2 regions of the Pauljensenia sp. 20925_1_25 genome follow, and region 2 is predicted to be linked to the other one. Evidence: riboswitches for the same ligand, from Rfam matches in the RefSeq annotation. Region 2 holds a riboswitch; the other holds the start of a gene.

Region 1 (8,463 bases), on a different contig from region 2:
TCGGCGGTAACTTCACCGGCGTGCAGAAGGGCAAGAACGGCTTGGAGACCACCAGCCGTGGCCTGGCAGCCTTCGATGCCACCACCGGTGACTGGAACGGTCAGACCTTCGACTTCAACAACCAGGTGAAGGACCTCGTCGAGCTGCCCGGCGGTAAGCTGCTGGCAGTCGGTGACTTCACCAAGGTCAACGGTGAAACCCACGTCGGAACCGTCCTGATCGACGCTGCCACCGGCCAGATTGATCCCTCGTGGGACCTGCAGATCCGCAACGGCAACGCATCCGTCGTGACCGTTAAGGCTGCAAAGGTCATCGGCCAGCATATCTACCTGGGCGGCGCGTTCACGCACCTGACGGGTAACGGCTCCTCCTCCGTGTACGCCCGCAACGGTGCCCGCCTGGACCTGTCCGGCAAGCCTGACCGCTCCTGGAACCCCGAGTTCAACGGCAGTGTCATCGACATCGACGTGGACGAGAACGACTCCTATTACTACGCCGCGGGCCACTTCACTCGTGCACACGACCTCGTTGCCGAAAATGCTGCCCGTCTGGGCACCGGGGCCGGAGCCGAGCTCGACCAGTCCTGGTCCTTCCGCCACTCCTACTTCATCGGCAAGTACCAGCAGGCTGTCACCGTCGGTAATGGGCGTGTCTACTTCGGTGGCTCCCAGCACTCGCTGTTCGGCTACAACACCTCCGACATGACCCGTACCTCCGGTTCCATCACCATGCAGAACGGCGGCGACCTGCAGGCGACCACTGCCTCTGCGACCGGCGTCGTCTACGGCTCCTGCCACTGCTCCGACTACGCTTTCCAGGACGCCTACCAGTACCTCGCCCTCGGCGACACATGGACGCGCGCCGACGAGATCCAGTGGGTCGGCGGATGGGACCAGGCCACCGGTCGCCAGATCGGCTGGACGCCCTACCGTCTGTCCTCTCTGCGCTCCACTGGTGCCTGGGCCCTCGAAATGGGTGATGACGGAGCCCTGTGGGCCGGCGGTGACTTCAACTTCTCCTACACTTCCAAGACGGCCGGCCAGTGGTCCGGCGGCTGGGTGCGCATGCCCGCACGCAGCGCCACCGCCCCCGCCGTGCCCGCCAATCTGCGCGCCTCCGACGGCAACGCGAAGGAAGTAACCCTCAAGTGGTCGTCCGTGCCCGGTGCCGAGTCCTACGACATCCTGCGCGATGATCGCACAATCGCCACCACGACCTCGACCTCCATCACCGTGCCCCTGGGAGGCAATAACCGCTTCTTCGTGCGCGCCGTCGCCTCCGACGGCCTGCGAGGTGCCTCGACCCACGCCTACACAGTCGACGCCAACGGCCAGCCGACCCAGCCCGACGACTCGACCATCCTCGTTGAGGACGACGCCACCTGGGCGTACCACTGGTCGACCGACGCCGTGCCCGCAGACTGGGCCCAGACCTCGTACGACGACTCCTCGTGGAGCCGCGGCACCGCACCCATCGGCTACGGCGCAGCCGACCTGGGCACCACGCTCAAGCCCGGCACACCCAAGACCCGCCCGCTGACCACCTACGCGCGCACCACCTTCACTGTCGCTGACCCCACTGCCATCGGCGGCGTGAACGTTGCGGTGACGGCCGACGACGGTGCCGTGGTCTACGTCAACGGCACCGAGATCGTACGCCAGCGCATGAACGATGGTGCCGTCACCGCCGGAACCTACGCGTCCGCCTCCGTGACGACCGCCTCCGCGCGCGCCGACCGTCAGCTGGTCTTCGTCCCCGCGTCCCAGCTCGTCGCTGGAACCAACACCCTGGCCGTCGAGACACACCTCAACTACCGGTCCAGCTCCTCGATGACCATCGACGGCACCGTCCAGGTCGTGGCAAAGGCTGATGTGCCCGAACCCGAGCCGCAGCCCGAACCCGAGCCGGAACCCGCGCCGCAGCCCGACCCGGACAAGCCAATCACCCCGGATCCCGATCAGCCCCTCGAGGTACTCGACGTATCCGGCGTGAACTTCGGTGAGTTCCTGCCCACCGGACAGTACTGGAACTACTGGAACTCCAAGGACGCTCCCGACGCCGCGTGGAACTCTACTGCCGACCTGTCAAAGTGGAAGCACGGAGCCAGCCCGCTGGGCTGGGGCGACCGCGACGCCGCTACCCCCTTCGTGCTCGCCGCCTCCGAGCGACCCATCACAACCTACTTCGCCCGTGACGTGAACCTGGGCACCATCAGCGCTGACTTCGAGCTTACCCTCGACGTTCGCGTCGACGACGGCGCCGTCATCTACGTCAACGGAACCGAAGTAAAGCGCGTGAACATGCCGGAAGGTACCGTCACGAACAACACCAACGCCAAGTCCAACGTGTCCCTCGGCGCAGCCAAGAAGAATCTTGCCACGGTGTCCGTCCCGCGTGATGTTCTCAAGGACGGTGTTAACCGCATCGCGGTCGAAGAGCACGCCAACTACGCTGGTGCCGTCTCAGTTTCCTTCGACCTGAAGGCAAGCCTGCTAAGGTAGGACTATGACTGACAAGTCGCTCGTCGCTGGCGGTCTCGACACGAACGAGGCCGCCAGCGCGGTCGGTGCCAACACGTCCGACCCTGCTTTCATTGCTATGGCCCAGCGCGTGCTCAGCCGTGGGCACGCGACCACCTGGCTCAATCACTGGTCCCTGCTACACGCCGACTTCCGCGCGCTCGCGCGCATGGACACTGTCGGCTTCGATGGGACCCTCCTGCAAATGCGTTTGCGCGGTGCCGGGCACGAGATCGAACGCACCTCCGCCGACCTTGTTCTGCCCCACGTCTTTTCCCGCCTCGACGATGGAACCCGCATCACTCTGATCGGTGCCGTTCCTGAGGCCGGGCGTGCTGCAGCTGAGCGCCTCAGTCGCTTTGACGTCCAGGTTATCGATGGATACGACGGCCTCCGCCGCTTCAAGGTGAACCCGAGTTTGCTCTCGTCTTTCGATCCTCGTCTGGTAATTGTCGGACTCGGAGCTGGTCTGCAGGAAGTCGTCGCTTCCGTCGCGCGGGACCTCGTTCCCCAGGCGTCTGTGTGTACTGCTGGCGGCTGGATCGACCAGTATGCAAAGGCAGCCGATGACTACTTCCCCGACTGGGTCCACAACGCTCGCCTGGGCTGGGCGTGGCGCATCGCGCACGAACCCAAGCGCCTGACGAAGCGCTACACGGTGGAGGCTCTGGACTTCATTGCTCACTGGCCTGAGCTGATTCGTCGCCTTGAGGCCATGGGCACCTTCGACGAGCTGGGCCTCGTCGTGGAGAAGAAGGCGTCGCAGGCGTGATACGCGCGGCGTAAGTGATGCTCGCTGAGGCGGGCCGAACCCCACGGGTTCGGCCCGCCTCGCCGTATGGTCTCAGCTGGGTGTACGTGTCGCGCTGACAGCACCATCTCCCGGGTCAACACCATGTGTTTCGGAATGGGCGCAGTCGTGCGTTGACATAGGTCTGGCTGGGTATGTCGTGAGGATGCAAGAGATTGCCAGACGTTCGAAGTCTGGCGGTCTGCGAGGCGTATGACATGCGAGATAAGACACTATGACACTTTCTGTCAAGATGTGTGTCGAGCATAATATGCGGCTCTTAGACCTGATTCCAAGTGGTCATCGCGTCTCATGGGCGGATGGAAAAAGGTTGCACGTGCCACTGACGAATATGCAGGTTGTTAGGTGTGCAACAACCGTTATTGAGGTTTTGACATCGGCTTTCAGGAGGTCGAAGAGCGGGTTTGACGGTGGCAGTGTCAAACGACTGTGGGCATCATCGATGCTCAAATCTAGCATGTGGTATTGCCGCTCCTGCTGTGATGGTTCCGATAGGGGAGGTGAGCTGTCCTACTGGTCCCTCGAGTCTGTCAGTGCGTATGTCATCGTGGAGTCAGTTATGTGCCGTCGGCGCACGTAATGTTTGTGAGGGTGCTGCTGGCGCTCCTGGCTGACTCTGATTGCGCCAGCGTCTGCGCGTTGTTCCGAGGGTTTGAGGTGTCTTCAAGGCGCTGTGGCGACCTTTTATAGCGCGCCCCTATCTATGCGGGCATGCGACGCATTGTGTGCGTCAAAGGGTGAGGCCCGAGCCGTTTGGCTCGGGCCTCACCCTATTCACACACACGCAGAAAGAATCAGTAGGCTCCCTCGTGGCGCAGCAGAGCGGGAATGGTCTGCAGCACGATCCATGCATCGAGCGTGAGGGAACGGTGCTGGGCGTAGGACAGGTCCAGGTGGACTGTCTCGTCCCAGGAAAGGTTGGAGCGCCCGGAGATCTGCCACAGGCCGGTAATGCCGGGGCGGACCGCGAACTTGCCCATGACGCGCGGCTCGTACTGCGCAACCTCGCTGGGGAGCGGGGGGCGCGGGCCGACGAGAGACATATCACCGCGAAGAACGTTGAAGAGCTGGGGGAGCTCGTCGATCGAAGTCTTACGCAGGAAGGCGCCGATGCGGGTGACGCGGGGGTCGTTCGCCATCTTGAACATGACGGAATTACCGGCGCTGGCGTCGGCCTCGTTAGCCTCGGCGAGCGAGGCCTTCATGGCTTCCGCATCAACGTGCATGGTGCGGAACTTAAACATGGTAAAAGTCGTGCCGTCGAGGCCCACGCGCTCCTGCTTGAAGAAAGCAGGGCCGCCGTCGTGTAGGCGCACCATCGCTGCAACGATGATCCATACCGGTGTCAGCAGGATGATGCCGATAAGCGAGGCGATAATGTCGCACATGCGCTTGATGGCGTTGTCGGCGGACGCGGCGAAATCCGACGCATGCTCGAATGCGAGAGCCGTTGAGGCGGCGCGTGCAGTTGGCTTCGTCAAAGTTGTCATCTGTGCGTCTTCCTTCTACTTCTTCAAACTCAAATACTGTAGGTTGGTTAGAGGAGTGGATCCCCCGATGGTCAGGACATTTACTGAGTAAGTAATTCCTGGGCGCCTCAGTCACCGTTAGGTGTTAACCCTAGTCTATCCATACGGTTAACTTATTTGCTAACCAAAGGGTTAAGTACAAGCGAAAATGGGCTGTGATTTCACACATTGAGACTGTCTGACGAGTCGCGGTGTCATGTTAGGTGACCGTTCGGTCGATTGCTGACATCTTGGCAGAATGCGCGGGTTAACGGGGGGAGATAGACTTGTACACGCGTCGTGACTGGCGAAATAGGTGGGGTACCACCGGGGAGCGGCGTGCCTGCATCGAGAGCCGCCCGCCTGGGCTTGAAGTTGCCGACATCACATTCGACTGATCAACAGGAGAACCATATGGACTCCCTCAACGACATGACACTGGCGCAGCTGGATCCGGAAATCCAGGCAGTGCTGGACGCCGAACTGGGACGTCAGCGAGACACCCTCGAGATGATCGCATCTGAGAATTTCGTTCCGCGTGCAGTCCTTCAAGCCCAGGGCTCCGTCCTGACAAACAAGTACGCAGAGGGCTACCCGGGTCGTCGCTACTACGGCGGTTGCGAGTTTGTCGATGTTGCTGAATCGCTCGCCATTGAGCGTGCCAAGCAGGTCTTCGGCGGCGACTACGTCAACGTTCAGCCCCACGCGGGTGCGCAGGCTAATGCTGCCGCCCTCATGGCAATGGCAAACGTCGGTGACCCGATCCTGGGTCTGTCCCTGGCACACGGCGGCCACCTGACTCACGGCATGCGCCTGAATTTCTCGGGCAAGCACTACAGGGCGGTCGCCTATGAGGTCGACCGCGAGACCATGCGTATTGAACCCGAGAAGGTCCGTGAGGCTGCCCTCGCCGAACGCCCGCGCGTGATCATCGCCGGCTGGTCGGCCTACCCGCGTCACCTCGACTTCCAGGCATTCCGTGACATCGCAGACGAGGTTGGCGCAGCCCTCTGGGTGGATATGGCTCACTTCGCTGGCCTCGTGGCCGCAGGCCTGCATCCGAACCCCGTCCCCTTCGCCGACGTCGTCACGACGACGGTTCACAAGACCCTGGGCGGGCCTCGTTCCGGCATGATCCTGTCCTCGCGCGGCGAGCAGTGGGGCAAGAAGCTCAACACCGCCGTGTTCCCCGGCCAGCAGGGCGGCCCCCTCATGCACGTGATCGCCGCGAAGGCCATTGCCATGAAGGTCGCGCAGACCGAGGAGTTCAAGGATCGCCAGCGTCGTACCCTCGAGGGCGCGCAGATTCTTGCGGAGCGTCTGGGCGCTGACGACGCAAAGAACGCGGGCATCAAGCTGGTCACCGGCGGCACCGACGTGCACCTGGTCCTCGTTGATCTCGTCGAGTCCGAGCTCAACGGCAAGCAGGCCGAAGACCTGCTGCACGAAGTTGGCATCACCGTCAACCGCAACGCGGTGCCCTTTGACCCGCGTCCGCCGGCCGTCACCTCGGGTCTGCGCATCGGCACCCCCGCCCTCGCGACGCGCGGTTTCGACGCCGAGGACTTCGCGGAGGTCGCAGACATCATCGGTACGACGCTGGCGCAGGGCGCGTCTGGCAGCAATGTTGAGGTGGATGCGCTGCGTGCCCGCGTCAAGAAGCTCACGGACAAGCACCCCCTGTACGCGGGACTCGAGCAGTGAGGGCTCCCTGGGAGGGACCCGCGCGGGTTCTTGACGGCACGGCGACAGCCGCAGCTATCAAGGCTGAACTTAAGGAGCGCGTGGATCGCTTGCGCGATCTCGGGGTCGTCCCGGGCCTCGGCACGATTCTTGTGGGCGAGGACCCCGGGTCCGTTGCCTACGTCGCCGGCAAGCACCGCGACTGTGCCCAGATCGGCGCGGAGTCGATCCGCGTGGACCTGCCCGCGGACGCGACGCAGGAGCAGGTGGAGGCTGCCATCGATCAGCTCAACGCTGATCCGGCGTGCACGGGATACATCGTGCAGCTGCCGCTTCCTCGTGGCATCGACACCAACGCGGTCCTGGAACGCATTGATCCGGCCAAGGACGCGGATGGGCTGCACCCGATGAACCTTGGTCGCCTGGTCCTGCGCGGTTCGGGTCCCATCGACTCGCCGCTGCCTTGCACGCCGCGCGCGGTCATCGAGCTCGTGGAGCGCCACGGGATCGACCTGGCTGGTAAGAACGTGTGTGTGGTTGGGCGTGGCGTGACCGTGGGTCGTTCGATCGGTCTGCTGTTCATGCGCAAGGAAGTGAACGCGACGGTCGATGTGTGTCACACGGGCACGATCAACCTGGCTGATCACGTGCGCCGAGCGGACGTGATCGTGGCTGCGGCGGGTTCTGCGGGAATCATTACTCCCGAGATGGTGGCCCCCGGCGCGGTTGTCCTGGATGTCGGCGTGAGCCGCGTGACGGACGCCGACGGTAAGGCCCGCCTCAAAGGCGATGTCGCGGACGGCGTCGATCAGGTCGCCAGCTGGCTCAGCCCGAACCCGGGTGGAGTCGGGCCGATGACGCGTGCTCTGCTCGTCACGAACGTCGTCGAGGCAGCGGAACGTCAGGCGGGCCTCGGCCCCCAGTAAGCGGACCCTGCCGGTGACAATCGGTAGACACCTGATAACACGCGGGAGGCGCGGCGAGGAATCCAACTCCTCGCCGCGCCTCCTCGTTCCTCTAGACTGGAGAAAAACTCGCGTAAGGAGAAAACGATGACCCTGACGGTGACCACCGTGAACCTCAACGGCATTCGCGCCGCCCACAAGCGCGGCTTCCTCGACTGGCTGGGGGCGTCTGACACGGATGTGCTGCTCATGCAGGAGGTGCGTGCACCGGAGGAGATCTCCCGCGAGATTATGGGCGAGGCCTGGGATAGTGTGTGGGTTCCCTGCCGCATCAAGGGGCGCGCGGGCGTGGGTGTGGCCGTGCGACGCGGGCACGCGTGCCTGGAGGGCGATCCCCGCCTGATCCTCGATGATGCTGAGTCGGACGTGGATTCGGGCCGGTGGCTTGAGGCTGTCGTGCGCCCCGAGGGCGGCGAGACCCCGGTTCGTGTCGTCTCCGCTTACTTCCACTCGGGTGAGAAGGATACGCCCAAGCAGGAGGCGAAGATGGCGCACCTGCCGCGCATCGGGGCGCGCATGGCCGAGCTGCTCGCCGAGGAGGCGGGCGGAGGCATGTCGTCGCTCGTGTGCGGTGACTTCAACGTTGTGCGCTCGCAGGCCGACATCAAGAACTGGAAGCCGAACCACAACAAGCGCGCGGGCGTCCTCGATGAGGAGATCGCCTTCCTCAACCAGTGGGTGGACGAGGGCTGGCGTGATACCGTGCGTGACCTGGCTGGCGACGTGCAGGGTCCCTACTCGTGGTGGTCGTGGCGCGGTCAGGCCTTCGTCAATAACGCGGGCTGGCGCATCGATTACCAGTACGCGACGCCGGCCCTGGGGGAGCGCGCGCGTTCCTTCGAGATTGGCCGCGCCGACGAGTATGCGGAGCGTTTCTCGGATCACGCGCCCGTCTCGGTGACCTACGACATCTGACGTTTCATCGACGAGGCCGTGGCTGGCTTGGGAGCGGAGGTGTCCTAGGCGGCCACGGCCTT
Region 2 (8,463 bases):
CGTTTGGGTGTGCGGGCGATCCGCTGGGCGATCCGACAGCTGCGCTTCGAAGGGGCCACCATCGCTGGCCTGGCCCGACAACTGGCAACCACGTGGAATACCGTGTGGTCCCATATCAAGCCGTGTCTGCAAGCCGCATCTGATGACCCCGCCCGCTTCGCAGGCGTGCAGGTGCTGGGGGTTGATGAGCATGTGTGGCATCACCAGGACCGACGCCGACGAGGGCCCCGTGAGCTCACCGGCATCGTGGACCTGACACGCGGGGAGGATCATCCCACGGCAAGGTTGTTGGACCTGGTCCCAGGAAGGTCTGGCACTGTGTACAAGAACTGGCTAGAAGAGCGCGGCGAACAGTTTCGCTCCGGTATCCAGATCGCGACACTGGATCCCTTCCAGGGATACAAGAACGCCATCGACGATCAACTCCAAGACGCCACCAGCGTCCTCGATGCCTTCCATATTGTCAAGCTCGCTGGCGATGCTCTCGATGAGGTGCGTCGCCGCGTCCAGCAAGACACGACCGGTCACCGCGGGCGCAAGGGTGATCCCCTCTATCAGATCCGGCTTCTTTTGCGCGCCTCGCGTGATCGGCTCACGAAGCGTCAAAAGGAACGCCTCCGTGAGGCCTTCGTGGCAGATGAGGCGCATATCAGTGTTGAAGTCGCCTACCTGCTCACCCAGCAAGTGCGCGAGGTCTTCCATCAAGACACACCCGCCCAAGGCCAACGCCTGGCCGCTCGTCTCATCGAGAGCCTACCAGCCTGTCCCATCCCCGAGATCGCTCGCCTGGGGCGGACCCTACGCAAGTGGAAGGACGCATTCTTAGCCTACTTCGATACCGGCGGAGCCAGCAACGGGCCCACCGAAGCCATCAACGGAATCATCGAACTAGGCAGACGCACCGCCAGAGGCTACCGCAACCCCACCAACTACCAACTCCGAATGCTCCTCATCGCAGGAGGCCTAGACGCCTCCACCCACACTCAACTCTGAAGAGCCCCATTTTGATACACAAACAGGCACCGGCCTCGTCCCACGATTCAGGGACGAGGCCGGGGCATCAGTCTGCGCGCTCAGCTCTAGATGAGCGTCACTCCCACTCGATGGTGGCCGGGGGCTTGGAGGTCACGTCGAGGACGACGCGGTTGACCTCGGGCACCGAGTTGGTGATGCGCGTGGAGATGCGGGCCAGGACGTCGTAGGGCAGGCGCGTCCAGTCGGCCGTCATCGCATCCTCGGAGGACACGGGACGCAGCACGATCGGGTGACCGTAGGTGCGGCCATCCCCCTGGACGCCCACGGAACGCACGTCGGCGAGCAGGACGACCGGGCACTGCCAGATCTCCTGATCCAGGTCGGCAGCCGTAAGCTCCTCGCGGGCGATCAGGTCTGCGGCACGCAGGATATCCAGGCGCTCGCGCGTGACCTCGCCGATGATGCGAATGCCGAGGCCGGGGCCCGGGAAGGGCTGACGGTTCACCAGGTAGTCGGGCAGGCCCAGCTCGCGACCGACCGCGCGCACCTCATCCTTGAAGAGAGTGCGCAGGGGCTCGACCAGCTCGAAGGTCATGTCCTCGGGCAGGCCGCCCACGTTGTGGTGGCTCTTGATGTTGGCCGCGCCCTCGCCGCCACCGGACTCGACGACATCGGGGTACAGGGTGCCCTGGACGAGGAACTTCACCTCGCCGCCAGCGGCACCAACCTCTTCGATGACCTGCTTCTGAGCGGCCTCGAAGGAGCGGATGAACTCGCGGCCGATGATCTTACGCTTCGCCTCAGGCTCGGTGACGCCGGCCAGGGCGGACAGGAAGCGCTCGGACTCGTCACACGTGATGACGCGGATGCCCATGCCGCGTGCGTAGTCATTCTCCACCTGCTCGCGCTCGCCCGCGCGCAGCAGGCCGTGATCGATGAAGAAGCAGGTCAGCTGGTCGCCGACAGCCTTGTGCACGAGCGCCGCGGCCACGGAGGAGTCCACGCCACCGGACAGGGCGCAGATGACCTGCGCGTCGCCAACCTGCTCGCGGATCTTCTCAACCTGCTCGTCCACGATGGACCCGGCGGTCCACGTGGGCTTGATCCCCGCACCCTCGTAGAGGAAGTTCTTCAGCGCGTCCTGACCGAACTGGGAGTGGCCCACCTCGGGGTGCCACTGCAGGCCGTACAGGCGACGCTCGCGCGACTCGAAGGCCGCGACAGGGGTCTCGGTCGTAGACGCGGTGACGGTGAAGCCCTCGGGCGCGCCCTGGACGGCGTCGCCGTGGCTCATCCACACGATCTGGTCCTCGGGGGTGCCGCCGAACAGGCAGGAACCCGCAGAAACCGTGGCCTCGGTGTGCCCGTACTCGCGGGTGCCCGTGCGACCCACGGTGCCGCCGAGCGCGTGGGCCATGGTCTGGAAACCGTAGCAGATCCCCAGGACCGGCACCCCGGCCTCGAAAATCGCGGGATCGACAGACGGTGCGCCCTCCTCGTACACGGAGGACGGGCCGCCGGACAGGATGATGGCGGCGGGTTCCTTGGCGAGCATGTCCGCCACGCTCATGGTGTGAGGGACAATCTCGGAGTAGACGTTGGCCTCGCGCACGCGGCGCGCGATCAACTGGGCATACTGCGCGCCGAAGTCGACGACGAGGACGGGATGCATGTCAGTAGCGTTCACCTTTCTAATGCTACCCGCGCATACCCTGCACCGTCGCGCACCATAGCGCATGTCACCGCCTATCGTCAGCGCAAATAGGAGCGGCCCCGCCCCGGGTGGGGACGAGGCCGACTCGCGCGACGCTCAAAGGTGCCGTATCAGCGGAAAATAGAACGCAGCACGGGGAAGAGACCGGTGGCGACGGCAGCCTTGACAAGGTCGCCGATGATGAAGGGAACGAAGCCCTTGGCCAGCCCCTGCGCAAACGTCATGTGGGTGAAGGGGATCATCCAGGCCAGGCCCAGGATGTACACAGAGAAGAGGGACACAAGCGCGGCCGGTGCCATCGTGAGCACGCGGCGGTCCGCACCGCGCTGGGCGGCCAGACCCGCGATTGCGACGGCGAGGAAGTAGCCGAGGATGTAGCCGAAGGAAGCGAAGGCCCATCCGACGTTCGTACCGGTGAAGACCGGAGCGCCCGCGATACCGAGGAGGGCGTACGCGCCAACGGAGACGAGGCCTCGGCGCGCCCCCAGGGTCGTACCCACAGACAGGGCACCGAGCGTACCGAGCGAGACGGGCACAGGCGTGAAGGGCAGCGGGACCGAGATGCGGGCCAGGACGATCATGGCGAGCGTGCCAGCGGCGATCAGAGCAATCTCGCGGACGAGCGTGCCGCCAAGACGGTCGGCGAGAACGCGGTTCTCGCGCACAGCGACGGGGGAAGCGGTCAGGGTGGTCATACGACACCTTTCAACAGGGCCAACGGCCTTTCATTCAATAATTGAACGATATGCTGTGTGGCACTCCCTGTCAAGCACACCCGAGCACATCACAAGGGGCGAGCACCACACCGGCGCTCGCCCCCCCAAGACCCACAAACGGGACAATCAGTGCGCGAAGTGACGCGTGCCCGTCAGGTACATCGTGATGCCCGCAGCGTTCGCCGCGTCAATCGACTCCTGGTCGCGCACGGAGCCACCGGGCTGAACGACGGCCTTCACGCCCGCGTCGATGAGCACCTGCAGGCCATCGGCGAAGGGGAAGAACGCATCCGACGCGGCGACCGCACCAATGGAACGCTGCTCCGGCGCCTCGGCCACGACCTCGGACGCGCGAGCGCCGCCCGCGCTGTCCACGTTGGAAGCCGCCGCGTCACCCGTCGAGCGCGAACCCAGCGTATTCGCGCGCTCAACCGCCAGCTTGCACGAGTCCACGCGGTTCACCTGGCCCATACCCACGCCCACAGACGCACCATCCTTGACCAGCAGAATCGCGTTCGAGCGCACCGCACGCACCGTGCGCCACGCGAACTCCAGGTCCGCCAACGTCGCCTCGTCGGCAGGAGCGCCGGCCGCGAGCGTCCAGTTCTCCGGGGAATCACCGGGCGCGTCAATATCGTCGCGCTCCTGGACCAGCAGGCCACCGCTGATCTGCTTGAACTCATACGAACCGCGAGCCGGGGGCTCGACCTGCAGGACGCGCAGGTTCTTCTTCGCAGAGAGCACCTCGAGCGCACCCTCCTCGTAATCGGGGGCCAGCACAACCTCGGTGAAGATCGGGACGATCTGGCGGGCCAGCTCCACGGTCACCGGTCGGTTCACGGCGATCACGCCGCCGAACGCCGACACGGGATCGCAGGCGTGCGCCAGGCGGTGCGCCTCGGCCACATCGTCGGCCACCGCGATGCCGCAGGGGTTCGCATGCTTGATGATCGCCACGCAGGGGCGCTCGTGATCGTAGGCGGCGCGCAGCGCGGCGTCGCCGTCCGTGTAGTTGTTGAAGCTCATGGCCTTGCCGTGCAGCTGGCGCGCGTTCGCGATGCCCGGGGCCAAGGCCTCCTCGTCGAAGGATTCATCCTCGAAGGCCTCGTCGATCTCGCGGTACACGGCCGCACCCTGGTGCGGGTTCTCGCCGTAGCGCAGCGACTCCACGCGCTCGAACGCGTCAGCGACGAACACGGGCATACCCGCGGCCTGCCCCTCCTCCTCGGCGACCTCCACCACGTAGTCCTCGCCCGCCTCGTAGCCCAGCGACTCCAGGAACGCCGCATCCGAGGCGTCCAGGTGTGCTTCTGCGGCGTCATCCAGCGTCTCACGCACGTCCTCAAGACCCAGCTCGTCGGCAAACCAGCCGGCAATCGCCAGATCATAGGTCGCCGTGTGGGCGAAAGCCTCGGCGGCCAGCACGCGGCGCTGCTCGAGGGTGAAGCCCTCCCCCGCCACGGCCTCGGCGACCTCCGCGTAACGCTCCGGAGAAGTCACGACCGCGACCGACGGATGATTCTTCGCGGCGGCGCGCACCATCGAAGGGCCGCCGATATCGATCTGCTCAACGCACTCGTCAAAGGATGCGCCCGATGCAACCGTGTCCTGGAAGGGGTACAGGTTACACACGACCAGGTCGAACGCCCGAATGCCCAACTGCGCGATCTGCTCGCGGTGCGCAGCCTTACGCTGGTCGGCCAGGATGCCGGAATGAATGAAGGGATGCAGGGTCTTCACGCGCCCCTCAAGCACCTCGGGGAAGCCGGTCACGTCGTCAACCGGGGTAACAGCCACACCCGCGGCCGCGATGCGAGCAGCCGTCGAGCCAGTGGAGACGATCTCCACACCGGCCTCGCCCAGCGCGCGCGCAAGGTCCTCCAGGCCCGTCTTGTCATACACGGAAATCAGGGCCCGCTTAATGGGGCGCACGTCGATGGGTTCCAGGTTGTCCAGGGAGACGGACATAGTTCCTCCAGGTTAAGAGCCAAACCCAGGCGCCCAGGCGGGCGACGCCTCGCGGGACATGCAGCCGCTCCCCGGTGGTGATCCACCCTCGCCAGTCGCGGCACCTCCCAGTCTAGTTCAGGCCCTCACCCTTCGTCCCCTTCGCCTCGGGGTCATCCGTGTCACCCTCGTCATCCTTGTCAGCGGGCTCAGCCCACGCCACGCGCTTCTGACGCCTGACCCGCCGCTTCGCCGCCTTCACCGACTCAGCCCACGCCGCACGGTTCCTCCACGCGGCCCGCGGCTTGTCGGGCTGAACGGCCTCAGCGGACTCAGCCCACGGCTCACCGACCTCCGTCGCGTCCGCCGACCCCGCGTCATCCCCGCGCTCAGCCCAGGCCTCGTCCCCCTCGATCAACGAGGCCGTGGCCGCCTCACGCGACAAACGCTCAGCGTGGCGGCGGCGCAGGGCCTCACCCTCGGAGCGCACGCGGCCCGCACTCTGCCCCACCAAAGCCAGCGTCGTCGGATGCGTGACAAGCGGCACGAGCATCGCCGGCAGCGCAATCTCCACGAACAAATACAACGTCGACCGCCCCACAAGCGGCCCCATGAACGCCAAGCGTACCGACCCCATGCTCATCGTCGCGCTCCACATCCACAGCGCAACAATCGAAACAAACACAACCGAGGCCAGGACACCCTGTGCGCTCTGATGCAACAGGTGAGAACGCCGATACACGCGCGCCGAAGCAACGCCACAAGCAATACCCAACACGACCGGCACAAAAACCACCCAGCTGCCGGGAGCCGTCTCCGGGACCGTCCCCAGCAGCGGAATCGGCGGAATCGGCCCCGCATCCACGACCGTCGGCGAATGCAACGAATCCGTCGCCGTCATGAAACCCGCGCCCGACCACCAGGCCGCCGCCCAGGCCATCGCCGTGGGGGCAAACAGCGCCTGCGCGCCCACAATAAACATCGTATCCACCAGCGACGAGGCACCGAGCAGCTCCTGGATGCCACTCGCACGACCCCAGCCCGCCACCAGCGCGACCACCGCCGCAGCGGCAGCCGCGACCACCGTCACCAGACTCACGAGGCCACCCATCTTGAAGCCACCAGAAATCCAATGCTGCATCGACGGAGCCTCAGAATCACGCGAATAACTGGACACCACGAACCAACCCGACCCAATGAGAGGAATCAGAACCGCGCCGACCGTGCCCGTCCACCACTGCGAATGAACCCCCGACGTACCCGCCAGAAACCACGCGGTCAGGAGGAACCCGGGCACCGCAAACAGCGCCGACGACCGCGGAAACCCCGTCGTCGTACGCAACAAAAGCCGCACAAGGAGGATCAACAGCGCACCAAAAAGCGTCGGAATCACACGGTAAGACACTCCCCCGTCCACCGACGTACCCCCCAGGGTCGCCACCCACAGGTCACCGCCCAACGCCAGCGCATCACGCGGCAACGTGTCACTCATCCACGTGTTCGAGCGCAGCGACAGGTAGACGACCATCGTGGTCACGGTCGTAATCGCCCACCCCGCGAAGGCCGCCTCCACGCCCGCAACGAGGCCACGCGCCCATCCCTTCGGGACCCTGACGCGAATGGTCGCTCGACCCGCCACATACGTGGTCGTCGTCCGTCGGGTGATCGGTACTTCTCTGATGCGCTCACTCACAGGCCAATGGTGACAGAATCGGCCCGGGGCCGCGACGCTGCGCGCCGACCCCGGGCCGATTCAAGCTGTGACGTTATCGCGAGAGGATCTCACGAGCGATCTGCGCCGTCTGCGAAGGGGTGCGACCCACGCGCACCCCCACGGCCTCGAGCGCCTCCGCCTTCGCCGCGGCCGTGCCGGACGAACCGGAGACAATCGCGCCCGCGTGGCCCATCGTCTTGCCCTCGGGGGCGGTGAAGCCAGCAATGTAAGCAACGACGGGCTTCGTCATGTTCTCCTGAATCCACGCGGCCGCGCGCTCCTCGGCGTCGCCGCCGATCTCACCGATCATGATGACGAGATCCGTATCGGGGTCCGCCTCGAAAGCAGCCAGCGCGTCAATGTGGGTGGTGCCCACGACCGGGTCGCCGCCAATACCCAGGCACGTCGTGAAGCCAAAGTCGCGCAGCTCGTACATGAGCTGGTAGGTCAGCGTGCCGGACTTCGAGACGAGGCCGAGTCGGCCCGGACCCGTGATGTCCGCCGGAGTAATGCCCAGGTTCGCCTGCGCGGGCGAGATGATGCCGGGGCAGTTCGGGCCGATCAAACGCACGCCCGCCTCGAGCGCACGCTCAACGACGATCGTGGAATCCTGGACGGGGATGCCCTCGGTGATGAGAACAATCGTCTCAATACCCGCCTCGATGGCCTCCAGGGCAGCGCCCTTCGCGAAGGCCGGGGGGACGAAGATGACGGAGGCGTTCGCGCCAGTGGCCTCGCGGGCCTCGGCGACCGTGCCGAAGACGGGGATCTCGACCTGGCCGTCGGTAACCTTGTCCGCGCCCGGGCCGTAGCCCTGCACGTCGAAAGTAACAGTCGTGCCGGCCTTGCGCGGGTTCGTACCGCCCACGATGGCCGTGCCGGCGCTGAGCATACGCTGGGTGTGCTTGCGGCCCTCGGCGCCGGTCATGCCCTGGACGATGACCCGGGTGTCAGAGTTGACGAAAATAGTCATGGGTGTTCTCCTGCGGTTCTCGGGTCGTTACTTCGACGGCTCCTGGGCTGCGAGCTCGGCTGCGCGCCGGGCCGCCCCATCCATCGTTTCTTCCATGTGGACGAGCGGGTGCGCAGCCTGCTCGAGGATCGCGCGGCCCTCCTCGACCTTGTTGCCATCAAGGCGCACGACCAACGGCTTGGAGGCCGCATCCCCCAACGTCTCGAGCGCGCCGATGATGCCGCGAGCGACCTGGTCGCAGGCGGTGATGCCGCCGAAAACGTTGACGAACACGGAACGAACCTGCTCATCGCCGAGGATGATATCCAGGCCCTTAGCCATGACCTCAGCCGAGGCACCGCCGCCGATGTCCAGGAAGTTCGCGGGCTTCATGCCACCAAACTCCTCGCCGGCCATCGCGACCACGTCGAGCGTCGACATGACG

The links. A riboswitch is a leader RNA that binds a small molecule or an ion and turns the genes downstream of it on or off. The one in region 2 is predicted to bind ZMP and ZTP.
Region 1: another riboswitch for ZMP and ZTP. It lies ahead of glyA (serine hydroxymethyltransferase); the one in region 2 lies ahead of purH (bifunctional phosphoribosylaminoimidazolecarboxamide formyltransferase/IMP cyclohydrolase).

The regions. Positions count from the first base shown of each region.
Region 1 is NZ_JAPWCL010000022.1:31,921-40,383, forward strand. It holds gene O3932_RS09050 (fibrinogen-like YCDxxxxGGGW domain-containing protein) at 1-2,501, shown strand, start outside; gene O3932_RS09055 (WecB/TagA/CpsF family glycosyltransferase) at 2,506-3,291, shown strand; gene O3932_RS09060 (sugar transferase) at 4,125-4,820, opposite strand; ZMP/ZTP riboswitch at 5,129-5,214, shown strand; gene glyA (serine hydroxymethyltransferase) at 5,253-6,542, shown strand; gene O3932_RS09070 (bifunctional methylenetetrahydrofolate dehydrogenase/methenyltetrahydrofolate cyclohydrolase) at 6,539-7,447, shown strand; gene O3932_RS09075 (exodeoxyribonuclease III) at 7,574-8,401, shown strand.
Region 2 is NZ_JAPWCL010000014.1:56,923-65,385, reverse strand. It holds gene O3932_RS07345 (ISL3 family transposase) at 1-993, shown strand, start outside; gene guaA (glutamine-hydrolyzing GMP synthase) at 1,091-2,647, opposite strand; gene O3932_RS07335 (biotin transporter BioY) at 2,800-3,384, opposite strand; gene purH (bifunctional phosphoribosylaminoimidazolecarboxamide formyltransferase/IMP cyclohydrolase) at 3,532-5,373, opposite strand; ZMP/ZTP riboswitch at 5,398-5,482, opposite strand; gene O3932_RS07325 (DUF6350 family protein) at 5,486-6,991, opposite strand; gene sucD (succinate--CoA ligase subunit alpha) at 7,119-8,039, opposite strand; gene sucC (ADP-forming succinate--CoA ligase subunit beta) at 8,067-8,463, opposite strand, start outside.